3 regions of the Pseudoxanthomonas indica genome follow, and region 2 is predicted to be linked to each of the others. Evidence: riboswitches for the same ligand, from Rfam matches in the RefSeq annotation. Region 2 holds a riboswitch; each other region holds the start of a gene.

Region 1 (4,582 bases), 1.7 Mb from region 2:
CCCGTCATCGAGCACGCGAAATCCGCGATCCCCTTTAATCAAGTCGGCGCCATCCTGTCCACCGGTGATGCCCATCGCCTGGGCCAGACGGGCAGGGCCGCTGCCGATGTCCTTCAAGCGCGCCGGGTTTCCTCGCGCCTCACGCATGGCCTCCAATCCTGCCACGGGTTCGATGGCCCGCAACAGCACGCCCCAGCCCTGGCCTTCTTTGCCGCAGACGGTATTCGCGCACCAGTGCATGCCGTAGGTGAAGTAGACATACAGGTGCCCGGCGGGGCCGAACATGGTGGCGTTGCGTTTGGTGGGGCCACGGAATGTGTGCGCGGCGGGATCCTCGGCACCGCAATAAGCCTCGACCTCGACGATGCGGCCGGCGCGGCCGTCATCGCGGGCAATGATCTTGTTCAGCAGGTCGGGTGCAACCACGCGCGGATCGCGCCTGAAAAACCGACGTGGAAGCGTTGTGCCCGGCCATCGTGTACTTGTCATCGCGCCCTCGCTGTCAGTGACAGAGTGCCAGTCCACGACGCTCGACTTGTGAATGAAACAGCCAACGCCGCGCGGCTGGTAGCCCCGCTTGCGGCGGGGGTACTATGCCCTCCAGCCATGTGCTACTCCGCCCAAATTACCGCCCACTACAAGAAGTTCGTGCGCCAGCACGGCGCCATCATGGGCTTGAAGGAATTCACCGAGCTGCTGCTGGCCGACAGCAAGAAGAAGGGCAAGGGCAGGATGCCCAAGGCGATGGAGGAATGGTTCCGCGATGCCGACTCGCCGCAGGAGCGCGATATCTGGAGCCTGATCCAGGCGCAGCGGCAGGTGCGCGAGCTGGAGCTGCAGCAGGAGATGTTCAAGCAGGCCAAGCGCCTGGCGGATGCCGAGCGCAGCCTGCAAACCAAGAGCACCAAGAAGGCGCAGGATGACCAGCGCATTGCGCGCAGCAAGGTGGAAAAGCTGCGCGGCGATCTGGCCGACCTGCGCCGGCACGAGACGCAGGCACGCGACTTCCGTTTCTTTCCCGGCAACTACGCGCCATTGCTGGTGGCGGAGAACGATCAGCTGGTGGTCTACCCGATGCGCTACCAGTGCAGGCTTCCGGGTTGGACGGAGACCATCGAGCGCAAGTATCCGGGTACCTACAACGCCCGGCGCGATTCGCTGGCCAAGTCCTGGAGCCTGCTGTTCGGCCATCAGCATGGCCTGCTGATCGTTGATACGTTCTACGAGAACGTGCAGGGCGCCGATGGCAAGAACCAGGTGCTGCAGTTCACTCCGCGCACGGGTGAGCCGATGCTGGTGCCGTGCCTGTGGAATCGCTCCGTGGATCCGAGAGGCGAAGAGCCCGATCTGCTGTCCTTTGCCGCCATCACCGACGAGCCGGAGCCCGAAGTGGCCGCCACCGGCCATGACCGCACCATCATCAACCTCAAGCCCGAACATGTGCAGGCGTGGTTGCACCCGGACCCGGATCAGTTGGACGAGCAGTACCGGATTCTGGATGACCGCCAACATCCGTATTACGAGTGGCAGGAAGCGGCTTGACGCCGCCCCAACCGCCGCCGTATCTTCCCCTCCGTCGAAGGTATCCATCTCTTCAACCCGATGAAGCGATGGATTTAATAGGGAAGCCGGTGCGGACCTTCCAGGTCCTATTCCGGCGCTGCCCCGCAGCGGTATTTGGAAACGAACTCCGTCATCAGCACTGGCCCGCAAGGCCGGGAAGCGACGGACAGTAGGCCGCCACGCATCCGCGTGGACCCGTCCATGAGCCCGAAGACCTGCCTCGGCCGGAAGACCCGCGTCTTCCGCTGACCTGGATTCCCGAGGGGGGAAGGCCGGTGCCTGGCGGGCCGCGTGCAAGCCAGCCTCGCCATATCCCCGTTCTGGAAACCGGATCGCCCGAGGGGGCGAAGGTCGCTGGCGTCGTGGCTGCGCGGATGACCTTCGCGTGGGTCGATGCGGTTCCTTCGTTCCTCATCCGACCACGAATGAGGATCTGTCCATGAGCACCACCCGCAATTCCGGCTTCCCGCGCATCGGCGCCCGCCGCGAACTCAAGCAAGCCCTGGAAACCTGCTGGCGCGGCGAATCCAGTGCCGAAGACCTGCAGCGCACCGCTCGCGAACTTCGCCATCGCCACTGGCAACTGCAGGCCGACGCCGGCATCGACATCGTGCCCTGCAACGATTTCTCGCTGTACGACCAAATGCTCGATACCGCGTTCCTGTTCGACGCCATACCCGACGACTACCGCGCGCTGGCTGATCGCGATCCGCTCGCCGGCTACTTCGCCCTCGCTCGCGGCCACCAGAAAGATGGCGTGGATCTGCGTGCGCTGGAAATGACCAAGTGGTTCGACACCAACTACCACTATCTGGTGCCGGAACTGCACGCCGCCCAGCAGTTCCGCCTGCGCGGCGACAAGCCGCTGGCCGAGTTCCTGGAAGCCAAGGCGGCCGGTCATCACGCGCAGCCAGTGCTGCTGGGGCCGGTGAGCTTCTTGTGGCTGTCCAAGTCGGTGGATGGCAGCGACCGGCTTGAACTACTGGATCGCCTGCTGCCGGTCTACGCCGAGCTGCTGAGCCGCCTGCACCAAGCCGGCGCCGATTGGGTGCAGGTCGACGAACCCTGCCTGGTGCTGGATGCCGATCCGCGCCTGCAAGCCGCCTGGCAGCACGCCTACGCCGTGCTCGCGCAGCAGCCACGGCCCAAGCTGCTGCTGGCCAGCTACTTCGGCAGCGTCGGCGACAATCTGGATCTGGTCAGCGGTTTGCCGGTGGAAGGCCTGCATCTGGATCTGGTGCGCGGCGTGGATCAGCTCGATGCCCTGCTGCAACGTTGGCCACGTGGCCGAGTGCTCTCGGCCGGCCTGATCGACGGCCGTAATATCTGGCGCGCCAACCTGGACCACGCACTGGTGCTGGCGCGTTACGCGCAAGGCCATGTCGGCGCGGAGAATCTGTGGCTGGCGCCGTCCTGCTCGCTGTTGCATGTGCCCGTCGATGCCGATGACGAAACTGCACTGGACGCCGAATTGCGCGGTTGGCTGGCCTTCGCCAAGCAGAAGCTGGAGGAACTGCGTCTGCTCGGCGATGCATTGCTCAACCAACCACACGCTGACGCCGCACTCGCCCGGGCCCGTGAGCGCCACGAAGCCCGCCGCCGCTCGCAACGCGTGCATCGCCCGGAAGTCGCTGAGCTGCAGGCATCGCTCACCGCCGAATGGTCGCAGCGCCCGGCCCCCTACGAAACACGTCGCGCGCGCCAGCAAGAGCGCCTGCAACTGCCCGCATTCCCCACCACCACCATCGGCTCATTCCCGCAGACCCACGAAGTCCGCCAAGCCCGCGCCCGCCATCGCGCCGGCAAACTCAGCGACGGTGACTACCAGGCTTACCTAGCTAGCGAGATCGAGCGCTGCGTGCGGGTGCAGGAAGAACTCGACATCGACGTGCTCGTGCACGGCGAATTCGAGCGCAATGACATGGTCGAGTATTTTGGCGAGCAGCTCGAAGGATTCGCCTTCACCCGTCAGGGTTGGGTGCAGAGCTATGGCTCACGCTGCGTGAAGCCACCGATCATCTTCGGCGATGTCTGGCGCCCGACGCCGATGACGGTGGCCTGGACCCGGTACGCGCAGTCGCTGACCACGCGGCCGATGAAAGGCATGCTGACCGGCCCGGTGACGGTGCTGCAGTGGTCGTTTGTTCGCGATGATCAATCCCGTGCCGATACCTGCCGTCAGATCTCGCTGGCTCTGCGCGAGGAAGTGCGCGATCTGGAAGCGGCCGGCATAGCCGTCATCCAGATCGACGAGCCGGCCCTGCGCGAAGGCCTGCCGCTGCGTCGCGCCGAATGGGCGAGCTATCTGGATTGGGCGGTGGAATGCTTCCGCATCACCGCCGGGGTGGCGGGCGAGGGCACCCAGATCCATACCCACATGTGCTACTCGGAGTTCAACGACATCATCGAGGCGGTGGCGGCGATGGATGCCGATGTCATCTCCATCGAGACCTCGCGCTCGCGGATGGAATTGCTGGATGCGTTCGTGCGGTTCCGCTATCCGTACCAGATTGGTCCCGGGGTGTACGACATCCACTCGCCGCGACTGCCTGACAGCGCCGAGATGCGTGGCCTGTTGGACAAGGCCAGCGAGGTGTTGGCGGTGGAGCAGATCTGGGTCAATCCGGATTGCGGCTTGAAGACGCGCGGTTGGGCGGAGACCACGGCCGCGCTGCGGGAAATGGTGGAAGCGGCCAAGGCGATGCGCTTGGTGCATGCCTGATTTCGCATTACCCTGCCGTCTCGACAGGACGGCAGGGTAGGGAAACTGTGCTCACCACGATTGCTCGCTACTTCAATCCATCCGAGGCGCAGATTCTCTGCGCGCGCCTGCAAGCCGACGGTATTCCCGCCTCCGTCGCCGATGACCAGCACATGATGGCCAACTGGGCCTTGGCCGGCGCCCTGGGAGGCGCGCGGCTGCAGGTGCCCGAGGCGTTTGCGGAGGCGGCGGCCGAGGTCGTGCGTGCTTACCACGCAGGTGAGCTTGAGCAGGATCTGATTGCAGAGGATCCCAGTG
Region 2 (4,582 bases):
CATCCACTTGAAGCAGAACTCGGCCTTCTGCTTGATCGACGGGATGTTGTCGACCGCGGCAAAGGCCTTGGCGCGCTCGTTGGGGTCGGGCAGGTAGGTATCAAGCAGGGTCAGGTAGAACTGCACGTGCAGGGCTTCTTCGTACAACTGCCGCGACAGGTACATGCGCGCTTCCGGCGCGTTGATGTGCTGGTAGAGATTGAGCACCAGGTTGTTGGAGACGATCGAATCGCCGGTGGCGAAGAACGCGATCAGACGCTCGATCAGATGCCGCTCGGCCGGGCCGAACTTGTGCTTGAGATCGTTGACGTCCAGCGCAAAGTCCACCTCTTCGACCGTCCAGGTGTTCTTGATGGCGTTGCGGTACATCTCGTAGAACTGCGGATAGCGCATCGGTCGCAGGGTCAGTTCAAAGCCCGGGTCGAGCAGCAGCTGGCGGTTGTGGGTAGACATGGTGGTTCCGAGTTGGGCTGATCCCCGCTTGCAGGGAAGTGGCTCTTGCCCCTTCCCCCGCTTGCGGGGGAAGGTTGGGATGGGGGCGCTCTTTGCGCGGACTTGTCCGGACTTCGCTCTTGCCCTCACCCCAGCCCTCTCCCGCAAGCGGGAGAGGGGGCCGATCGCGGGGCTCGGCAAGGGCATTGGCTTACTGGCAGGCCTCGCAGGCCTCGGGATTTTCCAACGAGCAGGCGATCGCCTCGCTGGGCGTGTACTCCGGCTTCGGTGTCACGGCCGCTGCCGCACCCACCGTGGTCTTGGCAATCCGCGTGGCCGGACGTGAGCGCAGGTAGTAGGTGGTCTTGATGCCCTGCTTCCACGCATACATGTACATGGACGACATCGCGCCGATGTTGGGGCTTTCCATGAACAGGTTGAGCGAGGCCGACTGATCGATGAAGGCGCCGCGGCCGGCGGCCATGTCGATCAGCGAACGCATCGGCACTTCCCAGGCGGTGCGGTAGATCAGCTGCAACGCCTCGGGAATCTGCGCCACGCCCTGGATCGAACCTTCGGCCAGCTTGATGGTGTCGCGCATTTCCGGCGTCCACAGGCCGAGCTTCTTCAACTCTTCGACCAGGTAGCGGTTGACCTGCAGGAAATCGCCGGACAGCGTCTCGCGCTTGAACAGGTTGCTGACCTGCGGCTCGACGCATTCGTAGCAGCCGGCAATCGAGGCGATCGTCGCGGTAGGCGCAATGGCGATCAGCAGCGAGTTGCGCAGACCGTGCTGGCGGATGCGCTGGCGCAGGCCATCCCAGCGCTCGGCGTTCTCCGGCACCACGCCCCAGGCGTCGAACTGCAGTTCGCCTTCGGCCGCGCGGGTGTCCGCAAACGACGGATGCTTGCCACGTTCCTGCGCCAACTCCACCGACGTTTCCAGCGCGTGGAAGTACACGGTCTCGGCGATCTTGTTGGACAGCGCGCGTGCTTCGGCGCTGTCGAATGGCAGGCGCAGGCGGAAGAACACATCCTGCAGACCCATCACGCCCAGGCCGACCGGACGCCAGCGCAGGTTGCCGCGGCGCGCCGATTCGATCGGATAGAAGTTCAGATCGATCACGCGATCCAGCTGGCGCACGGCCAGCCGCACGGTCTCGGCCAGCTTGTCGAAATCGAACCAGCCGTCGGCATCGAAGTGACGGCCCAGGTTGATCGAACCCAGGTTGCACACTGCGGTCTCTTCGGCCGAGGTCACTTCCAGGATCTCGGTGCACAGGTTGGACAGATGGATGACGTTGCCGGCGCGCAGGGTCTGGTTGCTGGCGCGGTTGCACTTGTCCTTGAAGGTCATCCAGCCATTGCCGGTCTGGGCGAGGGTACGCATCATCCGCGCATACAGATCACGCGCCTTGACCTTGCGCACTGCCTTGCCCTGCGCCTCGGCCTGCTCGTAGGCGCGCTCGAACGCCTCGCCGAACAGATCGGTGAACTCCGGCACCACGCGCGGATCGAACATCGACCAGTCGCCATCGGACTCGACGCGACGCATGAACAGGTCCGGGATCCAGTTGGCCAGGTTGAGGTTGTGCGTGCGGCGCGCTTCGTCGCCGGTGTTGTCACGCAGTTCCAGGAACTCTTCCACGTCGGCGTGCCAGGGCTCCAGATACACGCAGGCCGCGCCCTTGCGCTTGCCGCCCTGGTTGACCGCAGCCACCGAGGAATCCAGCGTCTTCAGCCAGGGCACGATGCCATTGGAATGACCGTTGGTCGATTTGATCAGCGAGCCGCGCGAACGCACGCGGGTGTAGCTCACGCCGATGCCGCCACTGAACTTGGACAGCTGGGCGATGTCGCCGTACTTCTGGTAGATCGACTCCAGCGAATCCTGTGGCGAGTCCAGCAGGAAGCACGACGACAGCTGCTCGTGGGTGGTGCCGCTGTTGAACAGCGTGGGCGAGCTGGGCAGGTAATCCAGGTTGCCCATGCGCCGATACAGCGCCAGCGCTTCGGGCACGTCCTCGCTCAAGGCGCAGGCGATGCGCAGGAAGAACTGCTGCGGCGTCTCGATCACCTTGCGGGTGTGCGGATGGCGCAGCAGGTAGCGGTCGTACAGGGTGCGCAGGCCGAAGTAGTCGAACTGCAGATCCAGACTGGCGTCCAGTGCGTCATTGAGCTTGCGCGCGTTGGTCTGCACGAAGTGAAGCAGGCGCTCGTTGATCAGGCCGACCTCGTGGCCGCGGCTGATCGACTGCGAGAACGCGTGGATTTCCTGGTTGGTCACTTCCTTGGTGATGTAGGCCGCGAGCAGGCGTGCGGCCAGGCGGCTGTACTCGGGCTCTTCGGCGGTCAGCAGGGCGGAGGTGCGGATGGACAATTCGTCCAGCTCGCGCGTGCTGGCGCCGTCGTACAGGCCGGAGATGGTGCGGGTTGCCACGCGCATCGGGTCGATCGCGTGCAGGCCCTCGCAGCTGCGCTGGATGGCGCGCACGATCTTGTTCAAGTCCACCGGCTCGCGCGCGCCATTGCGCTTGGTCACGCTCATGGCGGTGGCGGTGGGCGGCGACGTGAGCAGGAAACCTGCGTCAGCGGCGGTGGCGGGATCTTTGGCGATGGGCTCGGCGACGGCGTCGAGCACGGGCGGGGTCTGGGTCACGGTTCTTCCTCGTTGCGTGATGCACGCGGCGGCCCGTCCCTCGAAGGCAGCACAGGCCGATGGAAGATCACGGTGGTTCAGCGGCGTCGCAGGGACCGAGAACGGTCGCGGGGCCCAGGGCCACGCGTCTGCGTCGCCAGCCATCTCCCCCCGGAGATTCCGCGGCCGGCACCGCGCGATGTGCAACGCGCGGCTGTCGGCAGGTCTTCGGACTCGTGGACGCGGAAGCTCTCGCTTCTTCCTAGCCCGTCGCTTCCCAGGGCATGTGCCCCAGTGCCAAATGACGGGTTCGTTTCCACCTACCGCTGCGGGGCAGTGCCGGTGTCTGACCGGCTTCCCTTTTCATCTTCCGGCGGCAACCGGAAGAACCGACAGCCACAAGATAGTGGGGCCGGTCTGGCAGGTCAACCACTGCCGGTAGTGTCAGCGGGTGATTCTCACCGCGGCAAGGGCCTGCTGCAGACGGGCCTTGGCCGTGGCCTGGTCGAAGGGCGGCTGGCGCGGCGGATCGTAGACCTCGGGGCGGGTGCCCATGACCAGCAAGTCGATGGCGATGCAGTGGCCATGGCGCACCGCGCGGTAGGCATCCACGTCCAGGTAATGGCTCATCGCCGCATCCGAGGCATGGAAATGATGGAAGACTTGGCCATCGATGCGGACTTCCTCCGTGCGCGAGGTCTCGGCGCTGTTGGCGACCTGGGTGCACTCGGCCAGCGCACCGGCGTTGTTGCTGCTGCCCAGCCGCAGCTCGGCGGCGGTGAGCGAGTCCGAGCCCCGCAGAACCAGAGCGGCCAAGGGGCGACCGACACTGTCCGGCCCGGCGGAACTCTTCCATTGGTCACCGGCGAAATAGCTGCGACTGAAATCGTTGCGCAGGTCGAATCCCTCTACCGGCAACAGCGCCACGCCAGCATCGGTGTCGGCAAATACCGGCTTGAACGCTCGCCGCTGCGTGTCGGCGGTCGCTGCCGGAGACGCAGTGGCGGGTGGCGCATGGGTGGCAACCGGCGGCGCTGCAGGCGCGTTGTCCTGGCAGCCGCTCAGCAAAGCGATGGCCAGGCCGAAGAGCGGGAGGGAACCGGCAGGTCGTGTCATCGCGGCAGTGTCCGCGCTAACCGATGAAGAAGGCGTCGCCGGCCCGGACGACCGCGCTCAGGCGTCCTTGGGTTCTTCGCGCTTGGGCGCCACCCAGGAAGCGGCCAGGATGCCGGCTTCGTAGAGCAGGCACATGGGCACTGCCAGCATCAGCTGCGACACCACGTCCGGTGGGGTGACGATCGCGGCGACCACGAAGATGCCGACGATGGCGTAGCCACGACCTTCGCGCAGTTGCTGCGGGGTGACCCAGCCCAGCAACGCCAGGATCACCAGCGCGACCGGCAGTTCGAAGCTGACGCCGAAGGCAATGAAGATCACCAGCACGAAGTCCAGGTACTTCGCCGGGTCCGGCGCGATGGTGATGATGTCCGGGGTGAACATCATCAGGCCATG
Region 3 (4,582 bases), on a different contig from region 2:
CAGCCAACCACGGGCGCGCATCGAGCAGCGCCATCGGCAGCAGCAACAAGGCGCCGATGATGATGCCGACCAGGGGAAACCAGACGGCGGTGCGGCTGAGTTCCTCCGCGCGGAAATCGCGCAGCTGCGGCGTCGGCAGACGGGTCAGGAATTGCACCGCCAGGATCAATCCTCTCAGTCGCATGTTTGCCTCAGTTCAATCAGTTCGCCCCACAACCGGTCGCTGCCGTCCAGGCCGATGCGCAGGCGCACGCGCGTGCCGTACTCGATGCGCATGGCCCAGAGCGCTGAAAGGGGCAAGCCGCAGGCCAGCGAAATCGCCAGCCGAATCGGCCCGGCATGACTGACCACCAGCACCCGTGCCGCATCATCCCGCGTCGCCAGCGCCCGCAGCGCGCGTTCCACCCGCGCCTGGAACAGCGGCCAGGGCTCGGCGTTTGGTGGTGGAAACCTGACCGGGTCGCGCTGGAACGCGGCCAGCGCCGCGCGCCCCGCTTCGCTTGCCGCGATTTGTTCCTGCGACAGGCCCTCCCACTCGCCGAAATGCCATTCGCTCCAGTCTTGCGAAATCAGCAGAGGTGGTGCGGCAGCGCCTAGCCAGGCCTGCGCCGTCTGGCGCGCGCGTTGCAGCGGCGAACTGACGATTTGGCTCCATGCCACCTGCGGCGCAGCAGGCCACGCAGCGCAGGCATCGGCCAACAGCGGCGGATCATGGCGACCATCAAAATGGCCGCGCCTGCCGGTGTCGCCATGGCGGACCAGATCGACAATCACCCGGCATCACCGCGATTGTATACGGCCGCATCTTCAAAGGTCGCCATGTCGTTGTGGAGCGCGCAAGCCAGCCGCAGCAGCGGCACCGCCAATGCCGCACCACTGCCCTCGCCCAGGCGCAGATCCAGCTGCAGCAGCGCCTGCGCCTGCAGTGCTGCCAGCACATGGGCGTGGCCGAGTTCGGCCGATTGATGCGAGAACAACAACCACGGTCGCAGCTGCGGTTGCAGTGTGATCGCGGCCAAGGCCGCCACGGAAACGATGAAGCCATCGACCAGCACCGGCACGCCGCGCTGAGCGGCCGCGATCATCGCGCCCGCCATCGCTGCGATTTCCAGCCCGCCAAGGCGGCGCAGGGCTTCCCACGCCGGCGCCTGCGGATCAGCCAGTGCCGGACCATGCAAGGCCAGCGCCTGCTCCACCACGCTGCGCTTGTGGGCAATGCGGGCTGCGTCCAGACCGGTGCCGGCGCCCACCAGCTGCGCAGGCGACAAGCCGGTCAGGGCACACGCCAGGGCGCTGGCGGCCGTGGTATTGCCGATGCCCATCTCGCCCAGCACCACCAGATCGGGCTCTACGCAAGTGGCCAGCGCGCGTCGTCCCGCCGACAGCGCATGGGCCAGTTCGCCCTCGCTCATTGCCGCCTCGCGACTGATATCGCGCGTGCCCAGGCAAGGCTTGTCGGTGATCACGCCAGCAATCGCGTGCGTGGCCACCGAGCCGGCATCAATCACCTGCAGCGACAACTCCAGCTCGCGCGCCAACACCGCAATCGCGGCGCCACCACTGGCGAAGTTATGCAGCATCTGCACGGTCACTTCCTGCGGGTAAGCCGAGATGGCTTGTGCGGCCACGCCATGATCGCCGGCGAATATCAGCACGGGCACCTGCCGTGCGCCAGGCCGGTCGCGGCGTTGCAGCGCCGCCAACTCGATGGCCACGCTTTCCATCCGGCCCAGGGATCCGGCCGGCTTGGTCAGGCGCGCCTGCCGCGCGACAGCGCGCTCGCGGTGTTCGGCGGAGGGCAAGGGCGGGCTGTCGGCGATCCAATCGAAAGACACGGTGGTTCCTGCGGCAAGGGGGAAGGCATTCTAGCCAGCCCACGGCCCGGGCAGGCGCGCGGTTCTGCTAGACTGCGCCGGCTTTCGGGTGACGCACGGACGTTTTGTCCCTGCGTTGAAACGGGAAGCCGGTGAAGCATCGCGTATCACTCGATATGCCGAGCCATTCCGGCGCTGCCCCCGCAACGGTAAGCGAGACAAGTCCAGACAAGCAGCCACTGTGCATGCACGGGAAGGCGTCTGGGCGGCGAAGAGACCCTTCGCGCTCGCGAGTCCGGAGACCGGCCTGGAAGATGACTGGTTGCGACGCGGTGGGCGTTGCGGCGGCCCGCCGCGCGCATTCTGCATTCTCCGCCTGGCCCGTCCGCTGTTGTTCCCGCCGTTGCGCAACCTCCCCGACCACAGTCGCGCGGGAGCGCGCGGCGCACGGAGCACCGCCTCAATGCCACAACTTCGCCTCATCAGCCTGGCCATCACCCTGGCCTTGCCCGTCCTGGCCTTTGCGCAGGACAACACCACCGAACTGGATGACGTCGTCGTCACCGGCACCCGCACCGCCGTCTCGCTGGAAAACAGCCTGGTGCCGGTGCAGGTGATCGATCGCGCCGACATCGATCGCAGCCAGGCCAATTCGCTGCAGGATCTGCTGCGCGGCCGCGCTGGCGTCAACCTGACCAACAGCGGTGGACTGGGCAAGCAGACCTCGCTGTTCTTGCGCGGCACCAACTCCAGTCACACGTTGATCCTGATCGATGGCGTGCGCGTGAACTCGGCCGACTTCGCCGCCGCGGCCATCCCGGATCTGCCGCTGGCGCAGGTTGATCGCATCGAAATCATGCGCGGCCCCAACTCCAGCCTGTACGGCTCGGAAGCCATTGGCGGCGTGATCCAGATCTTCACCCGCCGCAACGAGGGCGCCTACACGCCGTACTTCCAGGTCGGTGGCGGCAGCAACGGCCTGCGCCAGAGCAGCGCCGGCTTTGGCGGTGGTGGTGAGCGTGGCTGGTTTGGTGTCGATGCGGCGTACCAGCGCACGGATGGCATCAATGCCTGCCGCGGCTCGGCCACGCTGTTCCAGGGTTGCTACGCCGACGAGCCGGATCGGGATGGCTACCGCAACGCGTCGCTCAGCCTGCGCGGCGGCTACAAGCTGACCGACACGCTGAGCTGGGAGGCCAGTGCGCTGCGTGCCGAAGGCGCGACCAACTACGACGGCTACTACAACCACACCGACAGCGTGCAGCAGGTGTTGAGCACCAAGCTGCGCTATGCGCCGTCGGAGACGTTTGCGCTGACGTTCAACGCCGGCCGTAGCGACAATGAAGCCGACAACGTCGGACCGCCCTCGTTCGGCATGGAAGTCTTCGGCAGCAACAAGACCCACCGCGATACTGCGTCGGCGCAGGCCGACATCGGCCTTGGCGCCGGCCAGCTGCTGAGCGTGGGCGCCGACTGGTACATCGACCATATGGACAGCACGTCCGGATATGACGTGGACAGCCGCCGCAACGTGGCCGGTTTCGTCGAGTACCAGGGCAGCTTTGGCGCGCATCGTCTGCAGGCCAGCGCACGCAACGACGACAACGAGCAGTTCGGCAACCACACCACCGGCAGCGTCGGCTGGGGCATGGACCTTTCGCACGGCCTCAAACTCAGCGCCACGTACGGCACTGGCTTCAAGGCGCCCACGTTCAGCGATCTGTACGACCCGTGGAGTGGCACTGACACGCTGGAGCCGGAAAAGTCGCGCAGCCTCAACCTGGGCATCGCCCAGTACGGCCGCGATTGGCGCTGGTCCTTCGATGCTTATGACACGCGCATCGAAGATCTGATCACCTACAGCGGCGAGACGTTCAAGATGGTGCAGGTGGACGAAGCGCGCATCCGCGGCGCCGAGTTCACGGTCGACGTCACCCTGGCCGGCTGGGATCTGTCCGCGCAGCTCAGCCACACCGATCCGCGCAATCGCTCCAACGACGCGAACGAAGACAAGCTGCTGCCGCGCCGTGCGCAGAACACCGGCCGCTTCGATATCGATCGCGCCTTTGGCGACGTACGGGTCGGCTTGTCGGTCAATGGCGCCGGCTACCGCTATGACAACCTGGCCAACACGGTTCGCCTGAGCGGTTTTGCCACCACCGATCTGCGCCTGGAATACGCGATCAATGATTCCTGGACCTTGCAGGCCAAGGCCGACAACGTCTTTGATCGCCACTACGAAACGGTCGCCTGGTACAACCAGCCCGGCCGCGAATACGGCCTCAGCGTGCGTTACCAGCCCAAGCGCTGATCGTTCACCGCAACAGGAAATGCCCGGCTATGCCGGGCCTTTCTTCTTCTGTTAACTCGCCACGCCATTGCGCAACACACGCCGCCCCGATCAATCGTCTGCGATTTCGGCGCCGTCCTCGGCAAGCCCGGTCGACAACGGCTCATCGAACAAGCCTGGCTGGCTGACGCCATCGCCGCGCTCACGGAATCCGCCCAGGCCCACGCCCACCAGGCGATACAGCGTGTCGGCGGGCAGGTCGACGCGATCTTTCAACGCCAGCGCGATGGCCGTCAGTTCCTCCAGCGAAGACGGTGGCGCTTCCGGGGTGAAACTACGCGTGAGCAGCCGGAACTGTGCCGTTTTCAATTTGAGCACCACGGTGCGGCCCACGCGATCGGTCTTGCGCGTGGCGGTCCAGGTCTTGTCGGCCAGTCGGCGAATCGCCTCGTCCAGCCCGGACAGCGGCAGGTCGGTG

What was found. Region 2 has a riboswitch for cobalamin ahead of B5X78_RS08945 (ribonucleoside-diphosphate reductase subunit alpha). Riboswitches for the same ligand answer to the same signal wherever they lie in the genome.
Region 1: linked by a shared signal. The riboswitch ahead of metE (5-methyltetrahydropteroyltriglutamate--homocysteine S-methyltransferase) and the one ahead of B5X78_RS08945 (ribonucleoside-diphosphate reductase subunit alpha) in region 2 are both predicted to bind cobalamin.
Region 3: linked by a shared signal. The riboswitch ahead of btuB (TonB-dependent vitamin B12 receptor) and the one ahead of B5X78_RS08945 (ribonucleoside-diphosphate reductase subunit alpha) in region 2 are both predicted to bind cobalamin.

Annotation. Positions count from the first base shown of each region.
Region 1 covers NZ_FUZV01000001.1:265,381-269,962, reverse strand. Annotated here, with positions in the region: gene B5X78_RS01200 (DNA-3-methyladenine glycosylase) at 1-489, opposite strand, end outside; gene B5X78_RS01195 (SOS response-associated peptidase family protein) at 607-1,542, shown strand; cobalamin riboswitch at 1,564-1,800, shown strand; gene metE (5-methyltetrahydropteroyltriglutamate--homocysteine S-methyltransferase) at 2,003-4,285, shown strand; gene B5X78_RS01185 (putative signal transducing protein) at 4,333-4,582, shown strand, end outside.
Region 2 covers NZ_FUZV01000001.1:1,927,285-1,931,866, reverse strand. Annotated here, with positions in the region: gene B5X78_RS08950 (ribonucleotide-diphosphate reductase subunit beta) at 1-453, opposite strand, end outside; gene B5X78_RS08945 (ribonucleoside-diphosphate reductase subunit alpha) at 644-2,980, opposite strand; cobalamin riboswitch at 3,273-3,479, opposite strand; gene B5X78_RS08940 (hypothetical protein) at 3,515-4,186, opposite strand; gene tatC (twin-arginine translocase subunit TatC) at 4,244-4,582, opposite strand, start outside.
Region 3 covers NZ_FUZV01000002.1:101,637-106,218, reverse strand. Annotated here, with positions in the region: gene cobS (adenosylcobinamide-GDP ribazoletransferase) at 1-184, opposite strand, end outside; gene B5X78_RS11095 (histidine phosphatase family protein) at 175-774, opposite strand; gene cobT (nicotinate-nucleotide--dimethylbenzimidazole phosphoribosyltransferase) at 771-1,835, opposite strand; cobalamin riboswitch at 1,905-2,139, shown strand; gene btuB (TonB-dependent vitamin B12 receptor) at 2,278-4,125, shown strand; gene dinB (DNA polymerase IV) at 4,216-4,582, opposite strand, start outside.